DNA from 3 places in the Pseudomonas tohonis genome. Region 2 is predicted to be linked to each of the others. Evidence: predicted binding sites of a transcription regulator. Region 2 holds the regulator's gene; each other region holds the start of a gene.
The links. Region 2 encodes sigma-54, which starts transcription at its own class of promoters, with help from an activator protein. Its sites were predicted from a motif close to ANTGGCATNNANNTTGCTNT; they were not measured.

Region 1: a site for sigma-54 is predicted at 4,342-4,361, ahead of HSX14_RS10065 (CmpA/NrtA family ABC transporter substrate-binding protein). Genes of this name have one in related genera too.
Region 3: a site for sigma-54 is predicted at 3,681-3,700, ahead of HSX14_RS11825 (circularly permuted type 2 ATP-grasp protein). Genes of this name have one in related genera too.

Annotation. Positions count from the first base shown of each region.
Region 1 is NZ_AP023189.1:2,178,088-2,183,728, forward strand. It holds gene HSX14_RS10050 (polysaccharide lyase family 7 protein) at 1-707, opposite strand, end outside; gene HSX14_RS10055 (pyridoxal phosphate-dependent decarboxylase family protein) at 904-2,259, opposite strand; gene HSX14_RS10060 (ANTAR domain-containing response regulator) at 2,412-2,990, opposite strand; gene HSX14_RS10065 (CmpA/NrtA family ABC transporter substrate-binding protein) at 3,006-4,220, opposite strand; gene HSX14_RS10070 (YgdI/YgdR family lipoprotein) at 4,414-4,623, opposite strand; gene acnB (bifunctional aconitate hydratase 2/2-methylisocitrate dehydratase) at 4,862-5,641, opposite strand, start outside.
Region 2 is NZ_AP023189.1:1,398,687-1,404,327, forward strand. It holds gene rapZ (RNase adapter RapZ) at 1-262, opposite strand, end outside; gene ptsN (PTS IIA-like nitrogen regulatory protein PtsN) at 272-736, opposite strand; gene hpf (ribosome hibernation-promoting factor, HPF/YfiA family) at 750-1,058, opposite strand; gene HSX14_RS06490 (RNA polymerase factor sigma-54) at 1,141-2,640, opposite strand; gene lptB (LPS export ABC transporter ATP-binding protein) at 2,783-3,508, opposite strand; gene lptA (lipopolysaccharide transport periplasmic protein LptA) at 3,508-4,053, opposite strand; gene lptC (LPS export ABC transporter periplasmic protein LptC) at 4,040-4,612, opposite strand; gene HSX14_RS06510 (KdsC family phosphatase) at 4,622-5,146, opposite strand; gene HSX14_RS06515 (KpsF/GutQ family sugar-phosphate isomerase) at 5,147-5,641, opposite strand, start outside.
Region 3 is NZ_AP023189.1:2,568,442-2,574,082, reverse strand. It holds gene HSX14_RS11840 (proteasome-type protease) at 1-351, opposite strand, end outside; gene HSX14_RS11835 (transglutaminase family protein) at 485-1,288, opposite strand; gene HSX14_RS11830 (alpha-E domain-containing protein) at 1,285-2,235, opposite strand; gene HSX14_RS11825 (circularly permuted type 2 ATP-grasp protein) at 2,238-3,647, opposite strand; gene ydcS (putative ABC transporter substrate-binding protein YdcS) at 4,041-5,198, shown strand.

The sequences.
Region 1 (5,641 bases), 780 kb from region 2:
GGGTCCATCGCCATGGTCGCCACCGGGCCGCCGTTGGCCGAGGCCATGGCGACGTTGTTGCTGACCTTCATCTGGTAGCTGAAGGTCTCGCCCAGGGCGATGTCCGTGGCCAGCACGTGGTTGGTATAGGGCAGGCCCTGTTCCGGCAGGCCCTGCAGCTTGGCGATGACGCGGCCGGTCTTCCTGGCGAAGTCGTAGCGGTAGTAGAGGAGGATCAGCGGCGCGCTGCCGTAGCCGTGCACCTGGCCGACGATGACGAGGCCGTCGCTGGGCACTTGGATGACCTTGAGCAGGGCGTCCTGCACCGATTCGCCGGCGCCGCTCCAGGTCAGCCCCAGGTTGCTCGGGTCGAGCATCTCGCGCAGCTCCGAGCGCGGGCTGCTGGAGCCACCGGCGGTGGCGCCGTTGACCGGCGTCCAGAAGCTCATGGAGCCGTCGGCCGCGTCGGTGCGGAACCAGCGCGACTGGTAGCCGTCGGGGCCGCTGAGCTGGTCGGGGCGCACGGTGATGGCCTTGCCCTCGCTGCCGCCCTCGGCGTCCTGGGGCACGGTGATGTTCCAGTTCTCCAGGGCGAAGTTGCCGCCCGGGGCTATGCCCTTGTACAGCTCGGCCTGGGCTTCGCCGAGCAGCAGGCAGCCCAGCAGGCCGAGCCAGTGGGCCTTGCGGTGGCGGTGGGGAACGGGGTGGAGCGATTGGAGCCTGTGCATGCCTTGCATCCTCGTTGTCGGGCCGCACTCCGCTCGAGACCGCCTTCCTTCGACGCGTACGTGCCTTCCCTGCGCTTGTGTAGGGCCTGCTTCATCGCAGGCCTTTCACAGACTCGTCGCCTTCAGGGAAGGTTCTGCCGCTGCGTTGCGGCGGCGACCGGTGGCGCACTGGCGCCGGTGCGTCGGGCGTGCCGGGTCAGGCCGTGTGCCGGGTCTTGAGCGCGATGAGCAGTTCGGCGAGGCGCTCGATATCGGCGTCCGTGGTGCGCCACGAGGAAACGCTGAGGCGGAACGCCGGGCGCCCCTGCCACAGCGTGGGGCCGAACCAGACCTCGCCCGTGGCCTGGACGGCGAGGCGGATGGCCAGGGTCTGTTCGTCGCTGTCGGCGCGCACCAGCACCTGGTTGAGCACCACGCGGTTGAGCACCTGGTAGCCGGCGCTGCGCAGGCGTTCGGCGAGGTACGTGGCCTGGCGCAGGTGGCGGTCGATCAGCGCGCGCAGGCCGTCGCGGCCGAGGCTGGCCAGGGCTGCCCAGATGGGCACGCCACGGGCGCGACGGGAGAATTCCAGGTTGAGGTTCTTCTGCGCATCGCGGGAGGCGGTGGCGTAGGCGGCGTCGCTGTTCATCGCGGTGGCCAGGGCCTCGGCATCCCGGCAGATGGCCATGGCGCCGTCGTAAGGGGTGTTCAGCCACTTGTGGCCGTCGGTGGTCCAGCTGTCGGCCTGCTCGACGCCTGCGGCCAGCGCGGCGGCAGAGCTGGCCCGGGCCCAGAGGCCGAAGGCACCGTCGACATGCACCCAGGCACCAGCGGCGCGGGCGCGGGGGATGAGCTCGGCGAAGGGGTCGAATTCGCCGCTGTTGACCTCGCCGGCCTGCAGGCAGAGGACGGTCATGTCGTCCAGCGGCGGCAGTTGCGCCGGGTCGATCCGGCCCAGTTCGTCGACGGGCGCCACCCGCAGGCGGTTGATGCCGAAGCCGAGGATGCGCAGGGCTTTCTTAACGGTGATGTGCACGCTGGCGGAGACCACCACGCGCACCTCGGGCGCGCCCATCAGGCCGTCGCCGTCGAAGTCCCAGCCCTTGCGCGCGAGCAGGGCGCGCCGGGCGGCGCTGAGGCAGGCGAGGGTGCAGGCGGTGGCGCTGGTGCCGAAGCCCACGGCGCTCTCGGTGGGCAGGCCGAGGCTCTCCAGCACCCAGCGCGCGGCGGCCTTCTCGATGCGGTCGGCGGCGGGGGAGTTGTCGAAGGAGGACGCGCACTGGTCCCAGGCCAGCACCAGGCGCTCGGCAGCGGCGGCGGCCGGCAGGGTGGCGCCGATGACGAAGCCGAAGTAGCGACCACCATTGGAGGCCGTGGTGGCGGGGGAGCCGAGGTCGTCCAGCAGTTGCAGGGCCTGCCGGGCGGGCAGGCCCTGCTCGGGCAGCGGGCCGTCGAAGCCGGCCAGGGCGGCGATGGCCTCGGGCGTGGGGAAGACGCGACGGCCGGGGATGCCATCGAAGTAGGCGAGGGCGCGGCGGTCGGCGTCTTCGAGGAGCTGGCGTTCGGTGTCCATGGGGGTGTCCGGGCGGTGGTGGCGATGGGCCTACCTTAGCCGCCGCCGTGCCGGGCCAGCAGATACACGCTGCGCCCGCGACGGCGGTACAGTCGCCAGCGCCCGCTCGCCTCCAGCGGAACAGTTACAACTCACACCCGTACAGTTGCCCTTCAGTGCCCGAGCATTTCGTGCATGGCGATGATCTGTTCGGCCACCTGGATGAGCTTCTGCTGGCGGCTCATGGCCTGGCGGCGCATCAGGGTATAGGCCTCTTCCTCGTTGCAGCTCTTCATCTTCATCAGCAGCCCCTTGGCCAGTTCCACGCGCTTGCGCTCGGCGAGCTGCTGCTCGCGGGCGTTGAGCTGGGCGCGCAGGGCCTGGTCGCTTTCGAAGCGGGCGATGGCGACGTCGAGGATCGGTTGCAGGCGCTGGGCGTGGATGCCTTCGACTATGTAGGCGCTGACGCCGGCCTGGATGGCCTGGCGCATGACGCCGGGATCGTGCTCGTCGGTGAACATGACGATGGGGCGGGGCTGGTCGCGGCTGACCAGCACCACCTGTTCCATGACGTCGCGTCCCGGGGATTCGGTGTCGATGAGCACGACATCGGGGCGCACGGCCTCGACCCGTGCGGGCAGGTCGATGGTCAGCCCGGATTCGTCGATGACCTCGAAGCCGGCTTCGACCAGGGCGGTGCGAAGACGACCGACTTTCTTGGCGGTGTCGTTGATCAGCAGGATGCGCAGCATAGGGGCGTCCCTCCGTTACAGGGCGAGGGCGGAGGGTGTGCCGGCGAGGGCGTGCAGGCGGAAACCGCGTGCGTAGCCGGCCGGGTCGCTGCCATCCCAGGTGACGCCGTCCATCAGCGTGGCGCTGCGCATCGGCCCGGGGACTTCGATGCCAAGGGCCTCGGCGGCCTGGCGATAGAGGTCGAGGCGCTGCACCTGGCGGGCGACGCCGAGGTAGTCCGGGTCATCGCGCAACAGGCCCCAGCGGCGGAACTGGGTCATGAACCAGATGCCATCGGATAGGTAGGGCATGTTGACCCGGCCATCGTCGAAGAAGCGCAGCGGGTGGGCGTCTTCCCAGGCGTTGCCCAGGCCGTCGCGGTAGTGGCCGAGGAAGCGCGGCTCGATGGCCGAGAGCGGTGCGTCGACGTACTCGGCACCGCTGATGAGTTGTGCCGTGCTGCGGCGGTTTTCCTCGCTCTGCTCGATGAAGCGGCTGGCTTCGAGCACGGCCATGGTCAGGGCGCGGGCGGTGTTCGGGTAGGCCTCGGCGAAGGCGGCGGTGACGCCGAGGACCTTCTCCGGGTGGTCGGGCCAGATCATCTGGCTGGTGGCGAGGGTGAAGCCCTGGCCCTGGTCCACCGCCAGGGCGCCCCAGGGGCCGCCGGCGCAGAAGCCGTCGATGCGCGCGGCCTGGAGGTGGGCGACCATCTGCGAGGGCGGTACCACCACGCTGTTGACGTCGTGCAGCGGGTGGATGCCATGGGCGGCCAGCCAGTAGGCGAGCCACATGGCGTGGGTGCCGGTGGGGAAGGTCTGGGCGAAGGTGAGCCGTGCACCACCCTGGCGCACGTGGGTTACCAGTGCCTCGGCAGTGGTCACGCCAGCGCGTCGCAGGGGTTCGGAGAGGTTGATGGCCTGGCCGTTCTGGCACAGGCCCATGAGGATGGCCATGTCGGTGGCGGTACCGCCGATGCCCAGGTGGATGCCGTAGACCTGGCCATAGAGCGCCTGGGCGGCGTCCAGCTCGCCGGCCAGCAGCTTGTCGCGCAGGGTGGCCCAGGAGGCCTGGCGCTTGAGGTTGAGGGTCAGGCCGTAGGGCTGGGCGAAGCCCTGGGTGGCGGCGACGACCAGCGAAGCCGAGTCGGTGAGGGCCATGAAGCCGAGGTCCAGCGTGCTCTTTTCCGGTGCATCGCTGCCGGTGACCCAGGCCAGGTTGTCATTGCGTGTGTGCAGTCGGTCGTCGCTCATGCTGTCGCCATCCCATCAACGAAAAGGCGCCGCCCCGGCCTATCGCGGGGTGCGATGACCGATGACGACGCCATTGTCCGGCGGCCCGCCCCGCCGTTGGGGAGGGCCTGATGCGAGTGACGAAGCAAGCGATGTGCCAGGGGCACGAAGACAGACCCCCACCGCAGTGGGGGCCTGGATGGAGCGGGGCGGATCAGCGCTCGATGATCTGCTTCACCTGGGTCTGCGGGATCTGCTGCTTGCGGCCTTCGCTGTCCTCGAATTCGAGCATGCCGGTGTCTTCGTCCAGCTCGGGCTTGCCGTCGCTGGTGAGGATCTGGCCGTCGGTGGTGTTGATCAAATATTCGCTGGAGCAGCCGGAGAGGCCGACCAGGCAGAGGGCGATGAGGATCCAGTGCTTCATGGTGTTACTCCTTGGAATGAGCGGTTGGGCGCTTCTCCTTGGAACATAGCCGCTGGCGTTGGGCTGGCAAGGCGGGGGAGGGCGAATTCGTGGGGGGCGGCACGGTTTCGGGCCGGGCTTTTCAGTGGGCCCCCGCGTGCGCGGGGGCCCACTGAAAAGCCGCTGCGCACGTCCGGGCCCAGATCGCGCCCATGAAAAAGCCCCGCACGGGGCGGGGCTTCTTCATTGCCGATGAGGCTTAGGCTTGAACGACCGGGATCTTGGCGTTCGCAGCGGCTTCGCGGTACTCGGCGATCTGGTCGAAGGACAGGTAGCGGTAGACGTCGGCAGCCATGCTGTCGATGTTCTTCGCGTATTCCATGTACTCCTCGACGGTCGGCAGCTTGCCCAGGATGGACGCGACTGCCGCCAGTTCGGCGGAGGCCAGGTACACGTTGGCGCCATCGCCCAGACGGTTCGGGAAGTTGCGGGTGGAGGTCGAAACCACGGTGGAGTTCGACGCCACGCGTGCCTGGTTACCCATGCACAGCGAGCAGCCCGGCATTTCCATGCGCGCGCCGGCCTTGCCGTAGATGCCGTAGTAGCCTTCCTCGGTCAGCTGGTGCTGGTCCATCTTGGTCGGCGGCGACAGCCACAGGCGGGTCGGAATCGAGCCCTTGACCTTGTCCAGCAGCTTACCGGCAGCGCGGAAGTGGCCGATGTTGGTCATGCAGGAACCGATGAACACTTCGTCGATCTTGTCGCCGGCGACGGTGGAGAGCAGGCGGGCATCGTCCGGGTCGTTCGGAGCGCAGAGAACCGGCTCCTTCACGTCGGCCAGGTCGATCTCGATGATCTCGGCGTACTCGGCGTCCTTGTCGGCTTCCATCAGTTGCGGGTTGGCCAGCCAGGCTTCCATCGCCTGGGCGCGACGCTCCATGGTGCGGGCATCGCCGTAGCCTTCGCCGATCATCCAGCGCAGCAGGGTGATGTTGGACTGCAGGTACTCGGCGATGGCCTTTTCCGGCAGCTTGATGGT
Region 2 (5,641 bases):
GCACGTCGCACTGGATATGGCGCGCGCGGGCCTCTTCGAGCAATTCGGGGAAGCGCTTGAGCTGGCTGGGCAGGTTGCGCGCGTCGATGGACACGGCGACCTGCGGATGCAGCAGCTCGGTCTGCAGCAGGGCGCGTTCGGCCAGTTCGGGGAGGAGGCCGGCGGGCAGGTTGTCGATGCAGTAGAAGCCGTTGTCCTCGAGGACATCGAGGGCGGTGCTCTTGCCTGAGCCTGAACGGCCGCTGACGATGATCAGGCGCATGGCAAGGTCCTAGCGTCCGTTCTGGACGTCCACTACCACCTGATACAGGCTGTCGCTGCTCTGCGCCACGCGCAGGCGGTCGCGCACTTCGGTGCGGTCCAGCATGCTGGCGATCTGGCGGAGCAATTCCAGGTGCTCGTCGGTGGCGGCTTCGGGGACCAGCAGTACGAACAGCAGGTCCACCGGGGCGCCGTCGATGGCGTCGAAGTCGACGGGGGCCTCCAGGCGCAGCACGGCGCTGATGGGCGCGGCGCAGCCGGGAAGCCGGCAATGGGGGATGGCGATACCGTTGCCGAAACCTGTCGAGCCGAGTTTCTCCCGGGCGATCAGGCTTTCGAAGATATCTTGCGAGTCGAGGTCGGGAAGTTCGCGAGCAACCAGGTTGGCGATCTGTTCCAGGACACGTTTTTTGCTGCCGCCCGGCACGTTCACGAGGGAACGGCCGGGGGTCAGGATTTGCTCAAGTCGGATCATAGGAAGGGGAATGTCAGCGGGCGGTTGCGCCCTGCTGGCGGTTCAGCTGCTTTTCCTTGTGTTTGATCAGTTGGCGGTCGAGTTTGTCCGTAAGCAGGTCGATGGCCGCGTACATGTCTTCATGCTCCGCATTGGCCACGACCTCACCACCGGCGATGTGCAGGGTGGCTTCGATCTTCTGCTTCAGTTTCTCCACCTGCATGATCACCTGCACATTGGTGATCTTGTCGAAGTGGCGCTCCAGTCTGTCGAACTTCTCGACGACATAGTCGCGCAGGGCGTCGGTCACATCCAGTTGATGTCCACTGATGTTGACTTGCATACCGCTTTCTCCTTATTGCCCGTGTGTAAGAGACAGGCTAACGGGCCTGCCACCGGAACACTTTGGCGTGGATCAATCCGCGTCACATCAGCCGCTTGCGTTCGCTGGAAGGCGCTATCCCGAGGGATTCCCGGTACTTGGCGACTGTGCGGCGGGCCACTTGGATACCCTGTGCTTCCAGTAAACCAGCGATCTTGCTGTCGCTCAACGGCTTTTTGGCATTTTCCGCAGCGACCAGTTTCTTGATGATCGCGCGGATGGCGGTGGACGAGCATTCACCGCCTTCGGAGGTGCTGACGTGGCTGGAGAAGAAGTATTTCAGCTCGTATATGCCACGGGGGGTGTGCATGAATTTCTGGGTGGTGACGCGCGAAATGGTCGACTCGTGCATGCCCACCGCTTCGGCAATGTCATGCAGTACCAGAGGCTTCATCGCCTCGTCGCCGTACTCGAGGAAACCGCGCTGGTGCTCGACGATCTGGGTCGCCACCTTCATCAGGGTCTCGTTGCGGCTTTGCAGGCTCTTGATGAACCAGCGTGCTTCCTGCAGCTGGTTGCGCATGAAGGTGTTGTCGGCACTCGAGTCTGCCCGGCGGACGAAGCCGGCGTAGTGCGGGTTCACGCGCAGGCGAGGGACGGCTTCCTGGTTCAGCTCCACCAGCCAGCGCTCGTTGTGCTTGCGCACGATGACATCCGGCACGACGTATTCGGGTTCGCTGGCCTCGATCTGCGAGCCGGGACGCGGATTGAGGCCCTGGATCAGCTCGATCACCTGGCGCAGCTCGTCTTCCTTGAGCTTCATGCGGCGCATCAGCTGGCTGTAGTCGCGACTGCCCAGCAGGTCGAGATAGTCGCCCGCCAGGCGCTGCGCTTCGCTCAGCCAGGGAGTCTTAGGCGGCAACTGGCGCAGTTGCAGGAGCAGGCATTCGCGCAGGTCGCGAGCGCCGACACCCGCCGGCTCGAACTGCTGGATACGGCGCAGGACAACCTCGACTTCGTCGAGCTCGATCTCGAGTTCGGGGTCGAAGGCCTCCACAACTTCCTCGAGGGTTTCCTCCAGGTAGCCGTCATTGTTGATGCAGTCGATGAGGGTGACGCCGATCAGGCGATCGGTATCGGACATGGGCGCCAGGTTGAGCTGCCACAGCAGGTGGCTCTGCAGGCTCTCGCCGACCGAGGTGCGGGAGGTGAAATCCCACTCGTCGTCGTCGGAGCTGGGCAGGCTGCTGGCGCTGGTCTGGTAGACATCTTCCCAGGCGGTGTCGACGGGCAGCTCGCTGGGGATGCGCTCGTGCCATTCCCCGTCTTCGAGGCTTTCGCTCTCGGAAGTGGGGACGCTGGATTCCTGGAAGCTGGATTCCTGGCTGGCGGAGTTGGGCTGCTGCTCGCTTTCGGCCATGGGGTCGGAGTTGTCGAAGTCCTCTCCTTCCTCCTGGCGTTCAAGCATGGGATTGGACTCCAGCGCCTCCTGGATTTCCTGCTGCAGATCCAGGGTGGACAGTTGGAGTAGGCGGATGGCCTGTTGCAGCTGCGGGGTCATCGTCAGCTGCTGGCCCATCTTCAGGACTAGCGATGGTTTCATGGCAGGGGGCTTAGCACCTTATTCGCCGGCGCGCATGCGCCATCCACTACAGGGCGCCGAGGCGCCACCAGGAAGCAAATTATATGCCTGACCTTGAATGATTTTTCTACTGCTCGCAACTTCTGCGTGCAAGGGCTGGCCTTCAGAGGCGGAATTCGTGCCCCAGGTAGACTTCCTTGACCAGTTGGTTGGCCAGGATCTCTTCCGCACTGCCTTCGGCGATGAGTTGGCCGTCATTCACGATGTAGGCGGTTTCGCAGATATCCAGGGTCTCGCGGACGTTGTGGTCGGTGATCAGCACGCCGATCCCCTTCGCCTTGAGGTGGTGGATGATCTGCTTGATGTCGCCCACGGAGATGGGGTCGACACCGGCAAAGGGTTCGTCGAGCAGGATGAACTTGGGGGCGGTGGCCAGGGCGCGGGCGATCTCGACGCGGCGGCGCTCACCACCGGACAGGCTCATGCCGATGCTGTCGCGGATGTGGCTGATGTGGAATTCCTGGAGCAGGCTCTCCAGCTCGCGATGGCGGCCGGCGCGGTCGAGTTCCTTGCGGGTCTCGAGGATGGCCATGATGTTGTCGGCCACGCTGAGCTTGCGGAAGATCGAGGCTTCCTGAGGCAGGTAGCCGATGCCGGCGCGGGCGCGGCCGTGCATGGGCTGGTGGGTGACGTCCTGCTGATCGATCAGTACGCGGCCCTGGTCGGCCTTCACCAGGCCCACGATCATGTAGAAGCAGGTGGTCTTGCCGGCGCCGTTGGGGCCGAGCAGGCCGACGATCTGGCCGCTGTCGATGGACAGGCTGACATCACGTACCACCTGGCGGCTCCTGTAGCTCTTCGCCAGGTGCTGGGCTTTGAGGGTCGCCATTACTGTGCTTGTCCCGCTTGCTGCTCTTTCTTCTTCGGCTGGATGACCATGTCGATGCGTGGGCGCGGGGTGCCGACATTGGTGCCGGTGGCGCGACCTGCGTTGACGATCTGGCGCTGGGTGTCGTAGACGATCTTCTCGCCTTCGAAGGTGTTGCCTTCCTGGATCACCTTGGCCTGGTCGATCAGCACGATGCGCTCGTTGGCGGCGAAGTACTGGATGGTCATGCCGTATGCCTTGACGATCTGCTTGTCCACCGCAGGCTTCTGCTCGTAGTAGGCAGGTTTGCCGACCGAGGTGAAGACCTCCAGCTCGCCCTGGGCGTTCTGGGTGATGGTCACGGTGTCGCCGGTGATCTTCAGGGTGCCCTGGGTGATCACGACATCACCGCGATAGACCGCCACGCCTTGCTTGTCGTCGAGTTCGGCGCTGTCGGCCTGGACCCGGATCGGCTGATCACGGTCGCTGGGCAGCGCCCAGGCGCTGGCACTTCCGAGTGCAGCACCCAGGCTGAGCAGTAGGGGGAGGGTTTTAACGAACCTCATGCTGGCCTCTTACGTTGGACTGCAGGATCATCCTGCTGTCATTCAAGTACGCTTTCATTCCTTGTGCCGTGGTAACCCCGTTGGCGGCGTCGATTCTAACGGCTTGCTGGGTTTCCGCATATTGCTTGTCCGGGAACACGGTCAGGCGGCTGGTGGTGAGAATGGTCGGCCGGCCCTTGGCATCGGTGCGTGCCACGCGGACCTTGTCGATCAGTTCCACCTGCTCCCCTTCGGGGCTGACTTCGCCGCGCTCGCTCTGCACGTGCCAGGGGAATTCGGTGCCGCGGTAGAGCTGCAGGTCCGGATTGGTCAGCAGCGTCACGTCGCTGGCCTTGACGTGTTCCAGCTTGGCGGCAGTCATTTCATAGTGACGCTTGCCGTCTTCCTGGTACTGCACGCTGGAGGCATTGACCACGTAGAAGTCGATGGCGTTCTCGTCCGCCTGTGCGCTGGCCTGGCGCTCCATGAAGCTTTCCGGGCGGATGTTCCAGTAGCCCAGCGCGATCAGCAGGGCGGCGACCGGGATCAGGATCAGGGCGAGGCGGAAGTTCTTCGACATGTTCTGGACCTAGAGGTAGGCGGCCTGCGCAGCGTCGAGGCTGCCCTGGGCGCGCATGATCAGTTCGCAGAATTCGCGTGCGGCGCCTTCGCCACCGCGTGCCTGGGTGGTGCCGTGGGCGTGCTGGCGGACGAAGCCGTCGGCGCTGGCGACGGCCATGCCGAGGCCCACGCGGCGGATCACCGGCAGGTCGGGCAGGTCATCGCCGAGGTAGGCGACCTGCTGGTAGTCCAGGCCCAGCTCCGCGAGCAGTTCGTCGAGCACCGCCATCTTGTCCTCGCGGCCCTGGTAGAGGTGCTGGATGCCGAGGTTGCGGGCGCGGCGCTCGACCACCGGGGTGCTGCGGCCGGAGATGATCGCGGTGCGTACGCCGGAGTTGATCAGCATCTTGATGCCGTGGCCATCCAGGGTATTGAAGGTCTTGAATTCGCTGCCATCGACCAGGAAGTAGAGCTTGCCGTCGGTGAGTACGCCATCGACGTCGAAGACCGCCAGGCGGATGCCCTTGGCGCGTTGCAGCAGGTCGTCGCTCATTCAGATCACCCCGGCGCGGGTCAGGTCGTGGATGTGCAGGGCGCCGATGGGGGTGTCGTTGTCGTCCACCACCACCAGTACGTTGATCTTGTGGTCGTCCATGATCTTCAGGGCTTCGGCGGCGAGCATCTCGGCCCGCACGGTCTTGCCGTGTGCCGTCATCACGTCGTCGATGCTGGCCTGGCGCACGTCCACGCCCTTGTCCAGGGTGCGGCGCAGGTCGCCGTCGGTGAAGATCCCGGCCAGCCTGCCGTCGGTCTCCAGCACGGCGGTCATGCCCAGGCCCTTGCGGGTCATTTCCAGCAGCGCATCGCGCAGCGAGGTGCCGCGCTCGACGCGGGGCAGGCTGTCGCCGCCGTGCATGATGTTCTCGACCTTCAGCAGCAGGCGGCGGCCCAGGGCGCCACCGGGATGGGAGAAGGCGAAGTCCTCGGCGGTGAACCCACGGGCCTCCAGCAGGGCGATGGCCAGGGCGTCGCCCAGTACCAGCGATGC
Region 3 (5,641 bases), 1.2 Mb from region 2:
CTGGCCGCCGACGAGGAAGGAGCAGGTCAGGTCGGTGTTGCCCGCCAGCGGCGCGCCGTCGCGGGCCACCACCTCGCGGATGGTCTCGGCGACCAGGGCGGTGGCGTCGTAGAGCGTGGGCACGCTGTCGAGGTTCACCAGGGTGCTGCCCAGGCGCTGCTTGAGCAGGTTGACCACCGACTGCGAGGTGGCCAGGTTGCCCGCCGTCTGCAGCACGATCAGGCGTTCGCCCGGCGTGCCGAAGGTGAAGAGCTTGCGGAAGGTGGCAATGTGGTCGATGCCCGCGTTGGTGCGCGAATCGGAAACGAACACCAGGCCATCGGCAAGGTGCATGGCGACGCAGTAGGTCATGGTTCTCTCCCGTTTTTATGTGCCCCCCGCCTCCCCCGCGCCTTGCGCTTCGGCATCACCGGCCCGTGCCTGCCGGGATGGCAGGCGGGCAGTCGAATGACCGGTGATGCAGCGAGAAGTCCTGTGACGCGTGTTACTGCTGCTCCTGGACCATCAGCAGCGGCGGCACGTCGATGTCGACGCGCGCGTGCATCTGCTCGCCGCCGCCACGGCGCATGCCGCGGACCGGGCAGGCGTCCAGGTAGTCCAGGCCGACGGCGAGCTTGAGGTGGCGCTCCGGGCGGGACAGGCGGTTGGTGACGTCGAAGCTGTACCAGGCATCGCCCAGCCAGGCTTCCGCCCAGGCGTGGCTGACCAGGTGGGCGTTGTTCTCCTTGTACAGGTAGCCGGAGACGAAGCGCGCCGGCACGCCGAGGGTGCGGGCGCAGGCGAGGAAGGCGTGGGTATGGTCCTGGCAGACCCCCGCACGGCCGGCGAAGGCCTCGGCGGCGGTGCTGTCCACGGCGGTGACGCCGGTCTGGTAGTCGATGTGCTCGTGCAGCGCGTCCATCAGGGTGATCAGGCCGCTGCGCTCGGGCCGGGGCTTGCAGTGGGCATGGGCGAAGGCACGCAACGCCTCGTCCGCCGTGGTCAGGCGGGTGGAGCGCAGGAATGGCAGCGCCGAGAGCTTGTCGTGCTCGGCCTCGCTGTGCTCGTCGATCTCCACCTGGCCACGGGCGCCGATGACGATGGCCTCGTGGGGTTCGTCCAGGGTCAGCACGTGGAGGATGTTGCCGTAGGGGTCGATCTGCGCGCGTACCGGGCGCGGCAGGTCGAGCTGCCAGCTGAGGATGTGCTGGCGCTCGCTGTCGTGGGGCGTCAGGCGCAGGTACTGGATGCTCGCGCGAACCTGGTCGTCGTAGCGATAGGTGGTTTCGTGGCGGATGGACAGTTTCATACGGCCTCCAGATAAGAGCTGTGGATCGCTCTGGCCAATTGGCGAACCAGCAGGATGAAGTCGGTGAGCCAGCCGTGCAGGCCCTCACCGAGGATCTCGTCGATGCTCGTGTAGCGCAGGCGTGCGTCCAGCTCGGCGGCCAGGCGCTGGGCCGGCCGGCCGTTCTCGCCGGGCAGGCTGGAAAGGATCAGGTTGAGCTCCTCCATGCAGGCGCGCAGGGAGCGCGGCACGTCGGGGCGCAGCAGCAGGAGCTCGGACACCTGGCGTGCGCCGGGCGAACCCCGGAACACCTCGGTGTAGGCCTCGAAGGACGACAGCGCGCGGAGCAAGGCGCTCCACTGGTAGTAGCCACGTGCGGACGTATCGCTGACCTCCTCCGCCTCCTCGCCGAGCATCTCGTAGCGTGCATCGAGCAGGCGCAACGTATTGTCCGCCCGTTCTATGAAGGTTCCGAGACGGATGAAGCGGTAGGGGTCGTGACGCATGATGGTGCCGAAGGTGGCGCCGCGGAACAGGTGCGAGCGCTCCTTGACCCACTCGCAGAAGCGCTTGATCCCGTAGCGCCCCAGGCCCTCGCCGGCGATGCCGCGCATCTCCAGCCAGGTGGCGTTGATGTTTTCCCACATGTCGGCGGTGATGCGGCCGCGCACGGCGTGGGCGTTGGTACGGGCGGCGCCCAGGCAGCTGTAGATGCTCGCCGGGTTCTCCGCATCGAGGGCGAAGAAGTGCAGCATACGCTCGGCGTGCAGCTGGCCGTGGCGGGTCAGGTAGGCGTCCAGGGTGCCGGTGATCAGCAGCGGCATGGCGAGCTCTTCCAGGCCATCGCCACGGCCGTCCTGGGGCATCAGCGACAGCGAGTAGCTCACATCGAGCATGCGCGCGAGGTTCTCGGCGCGCTCCAGGTAGCGCGACATCCAGTACAGATCGGAGGCAGTACGGCTCAGCACGATCAGTCCTCCACGATCCAGGTGTCTTTGGTACCGCCGCCCTGCGACGAGTTCACCACCAGCGAGCCTTCGCGCAGCGCGACGCGCGTCAGGCCGCCCGGCACCAGGCGCGTTTCACGGCCGGAGAGGACGAACGGGCGCAAGTCGATGTGGCGCGGGGCGATGCCCTTCTCGACGAAGGTCGGGCAGGTGGACAGGCTCAGCGTGGGCTGGGCGATGTAGGCCTCCGGCCGCGCCTTGAGGCGTTCGCGGAAGGCTTCGATCTCCGCCTTGGTGGCGGCCGGGCCGACCAGCATGCCGTAGCCGCCGGAACCCTGGGTTTCCTTCACCACCAGCTCCGGCAGGTTGGCCAGCACGTGGGACAGCTCCTCGGGCTTGCGGCACTGCCAGGTGGGCACGTTGGCGAGGATGGGTTCCTCGTCGAGGTAGAAGCGGATCATGTCGCCGACGTAGGGATAGATCGACTTGTCGTCCGCCACCCCGGTGCCGATGGCGTTGGCCAGCACCACGTTGCCGGAACGGTACGCCGCCAGCAGGCCGGGCACGCCGAGCATGGAGTCCGGGTTGAAGGCCAGCGGGTCGAGGAAGGCGTCGTCGAGGCGACGGTAGATCACGTCCACCGGCTGCGGGCCGGAGGTGGTGCGCATGTAGACGCGGTCGTCGCGGACGAACAGGTCGGCGCCCTCCACCAGCTCGACGCCCATCTCGCGGGCGAGGAAGGCGTGCTCGAAGTAGGCGCTGTTGAAGCGCCCCGGGGTCAGCACCACGACGCTGGGGTTGTCCAGCGGGCTGGAGCTCTTGAGGGTCTCCAGCAGCAGGTTCGGGTAGTGGTCGATGGGCGCCACGCGCTGCGCCGCGAACAGCTCGGGGAACAGGCGCATCATCATCTTGCGGTCTTCGAGCATGTAGCTGACGCCGCTGGGGGTGCGCAGGTTGTCCTCGAGCACGTAGTAGGTGCCGTCGCCGTCGCGCACCAGGTCCACGCCGGCGATATGGGCGTAGATGTCGCGATGCAGGTCCAGGCCCTGCATGGCGATCTGGTAGCCCTCGTTGGCCAGCACCTGCTCGGCCGGGATGATCCCCGCCTTGATGATGCGCTGGCCGTGGTAGAGGTCGGCGAGGAACATGTTCAGCGCCTTGACGCGCTGAATGCAGCCGCGCTCGACGACACGCCACTCGCTCATGGGGATGGATCGGGGAATGGTATCGAAGGGGATCAGGCGCTCGGTGCCCTGTTCATCCCCATAGAGGGTGAAGGTGATGCCCGCCCGGTGGAACAGCAGGTCGGCTTCGCGCCGCCTCTGGGCAAGCAGCTCCTCGGGGGTATCGGCCAACCAGCGGGCGAATTCCCGGTAGTGCGGGCGGCATTCGCCACTCGCGTCGTACATCTCGTCAAAAAAGGTGCGGGCCATGCCGGACTCCTTGTCACCACCGACCATCTTGCAGTCGCAAGCCTCGTGCCAGCGACTCAACCCTTTACGTATCAATGAGTTGCACTCGGACTCCAGCTCCGACGCACTGCGATGGTGCAGCTTCGGAAGCGGAACGGGTGCCACCGCCCCGTTTGGCGGCGATACGGATTAGGACGGGGAGCTGCGCGTACTTGTTCCCTAATTCTTCGCTCATCGCGAATGCGCCCACGCAAGCAGTCTAGGACAAGGCCGCCAGCCTGCCCGCGCCGTCGGTAACCTGGCTTGTCAGGCCACAGGCCGCGAACTACGCTCGCTTGAGCACCTCCCGCCTCACGGCCCGCTGCTCTTGCGGTCGCCGCCCAGGCTCCGCCGCATCCGCATCAGGAGTCGACCATGTCCTCGATCAGAAGCACCCTTTCGGCGTTCGCCTGCGCCAGCGCCCTGCTCAGCGGCGCGCTGCAGGCCGCACAACCGCTCAAGCAGATTGGCGAGGGCGAAGGCGCGCTCGACATCATCGCCTGGCCCGGCTACGTCGAGCGCGGCGAGACCGACAAGGCCTACGACTGGGTCACCGCCTTCGAAAAGGACAGCGGCTGCAAGGTCAACGTGAAGACCGCCGCCACCTCCGACGAGATGGTCAGCCTGATGGCCAAGGGCGGCTACGACCTGGTCACCGCCTCCGGCGATGCCTCCCTGCGCCTGGTGGCGGGCAAGCGCGTGCAGCCGATCGACACCGCGCTGATCCCCAACTGGAAGAACGTGGACGAGCGGCTCAGGGACGCCCCCTGGCACACCGTGGCCGGGCAGCATTTCGGCACGCCCTACCAGTGGGGGCCGAACGTGCTGATGTACAACACCCAGGTCTTCCCCAAGCCGCCGACGAGCTGGAACGTGGTGTTCGAGGAGACCACCCTGCCCGATGGCAAGAGCAACAAGGGTCGCGTGCAGGCCTACGACGGCCCCATCTACATCGCCGACGCCGCCCTCTACCTGCGCCGCACCCGGCCCGAGCTGGGCATCCGCGATCCCTACGAACTGAGCGAGGCGCAGTACGCCGCCGTCATCGCCCTGTTGCGCGGCCAGCAACCGCTGGTCCACCGCTACTGGCACGACGCGACCGTGCAGATGAGCGACTTCAAGAACGAGGGCGTGGCCGCCTCGGGCTCCTGGCCCTACCAGGTCAACGCCCTGCGCGGCGAGAAGCAGCCCGTCGCCTCCACCATCCCCACGGAAGGCTCCACCGGCTGGGCCGACACCACCATGCTGCACGCCGAGGCCAAGCACCCCAACTGCGCCTACAAATGGATGAACTGGTCCCTGGAGCCCAAGGTGCAAGGCGACGTGGCGGCCTGGTTCGGCTCGGTGCCGGCGGTCCCCAAGGGCTGCTCCAGCAGCGAACTGCTCGGCGCCGGCGGCTGCGCCACCAACGGCTACGACCAGTTCGACAAGATCGCCTTCTGGAAGACGCCCCAGGCCAAGTGCGGCGAGGGGCAATGCGTGCCCTACAGCCGCTGGACCCAGGACTACATCGCGATCATGGGTGGGCGTTAGCGGGCCTGCCCGAGGCGCCGTGCGACCCTCTTCGCGAATGAATTCGCTCCCACCCCGGACCCGACCGCTGCGTAGGGTGGAGGTCGCTTTTTACCTCCACCAGGCGGGGTCGATCACGGCACGGCGTCAGGCCTGGGGGTTTACCTCGGCAGGAGAGCGGCGGCGCTGCGCGCCGCTTGGCGAATGAATTCGCCCCTACAGGGTCTGGACCTCATGTAGGTCGGGTGCGACCCGACGATGGTGCACAACGCCGCGGGTTCCACCCGCCCTACGCACCACGGACTCCATGGCAATCATGGGTGGGCGCGTTGCACGGCCCTTTTCGCGAATGAATTCGCTCCCACCCCGGACCCGACCGCTGCGTAGGGTTGAGGTCGCTTTTCACCTCCACGCGGCGGGGTCGATCACGGCACGGCGTCAGGCCTGGGGGTTTACCTCGGCAG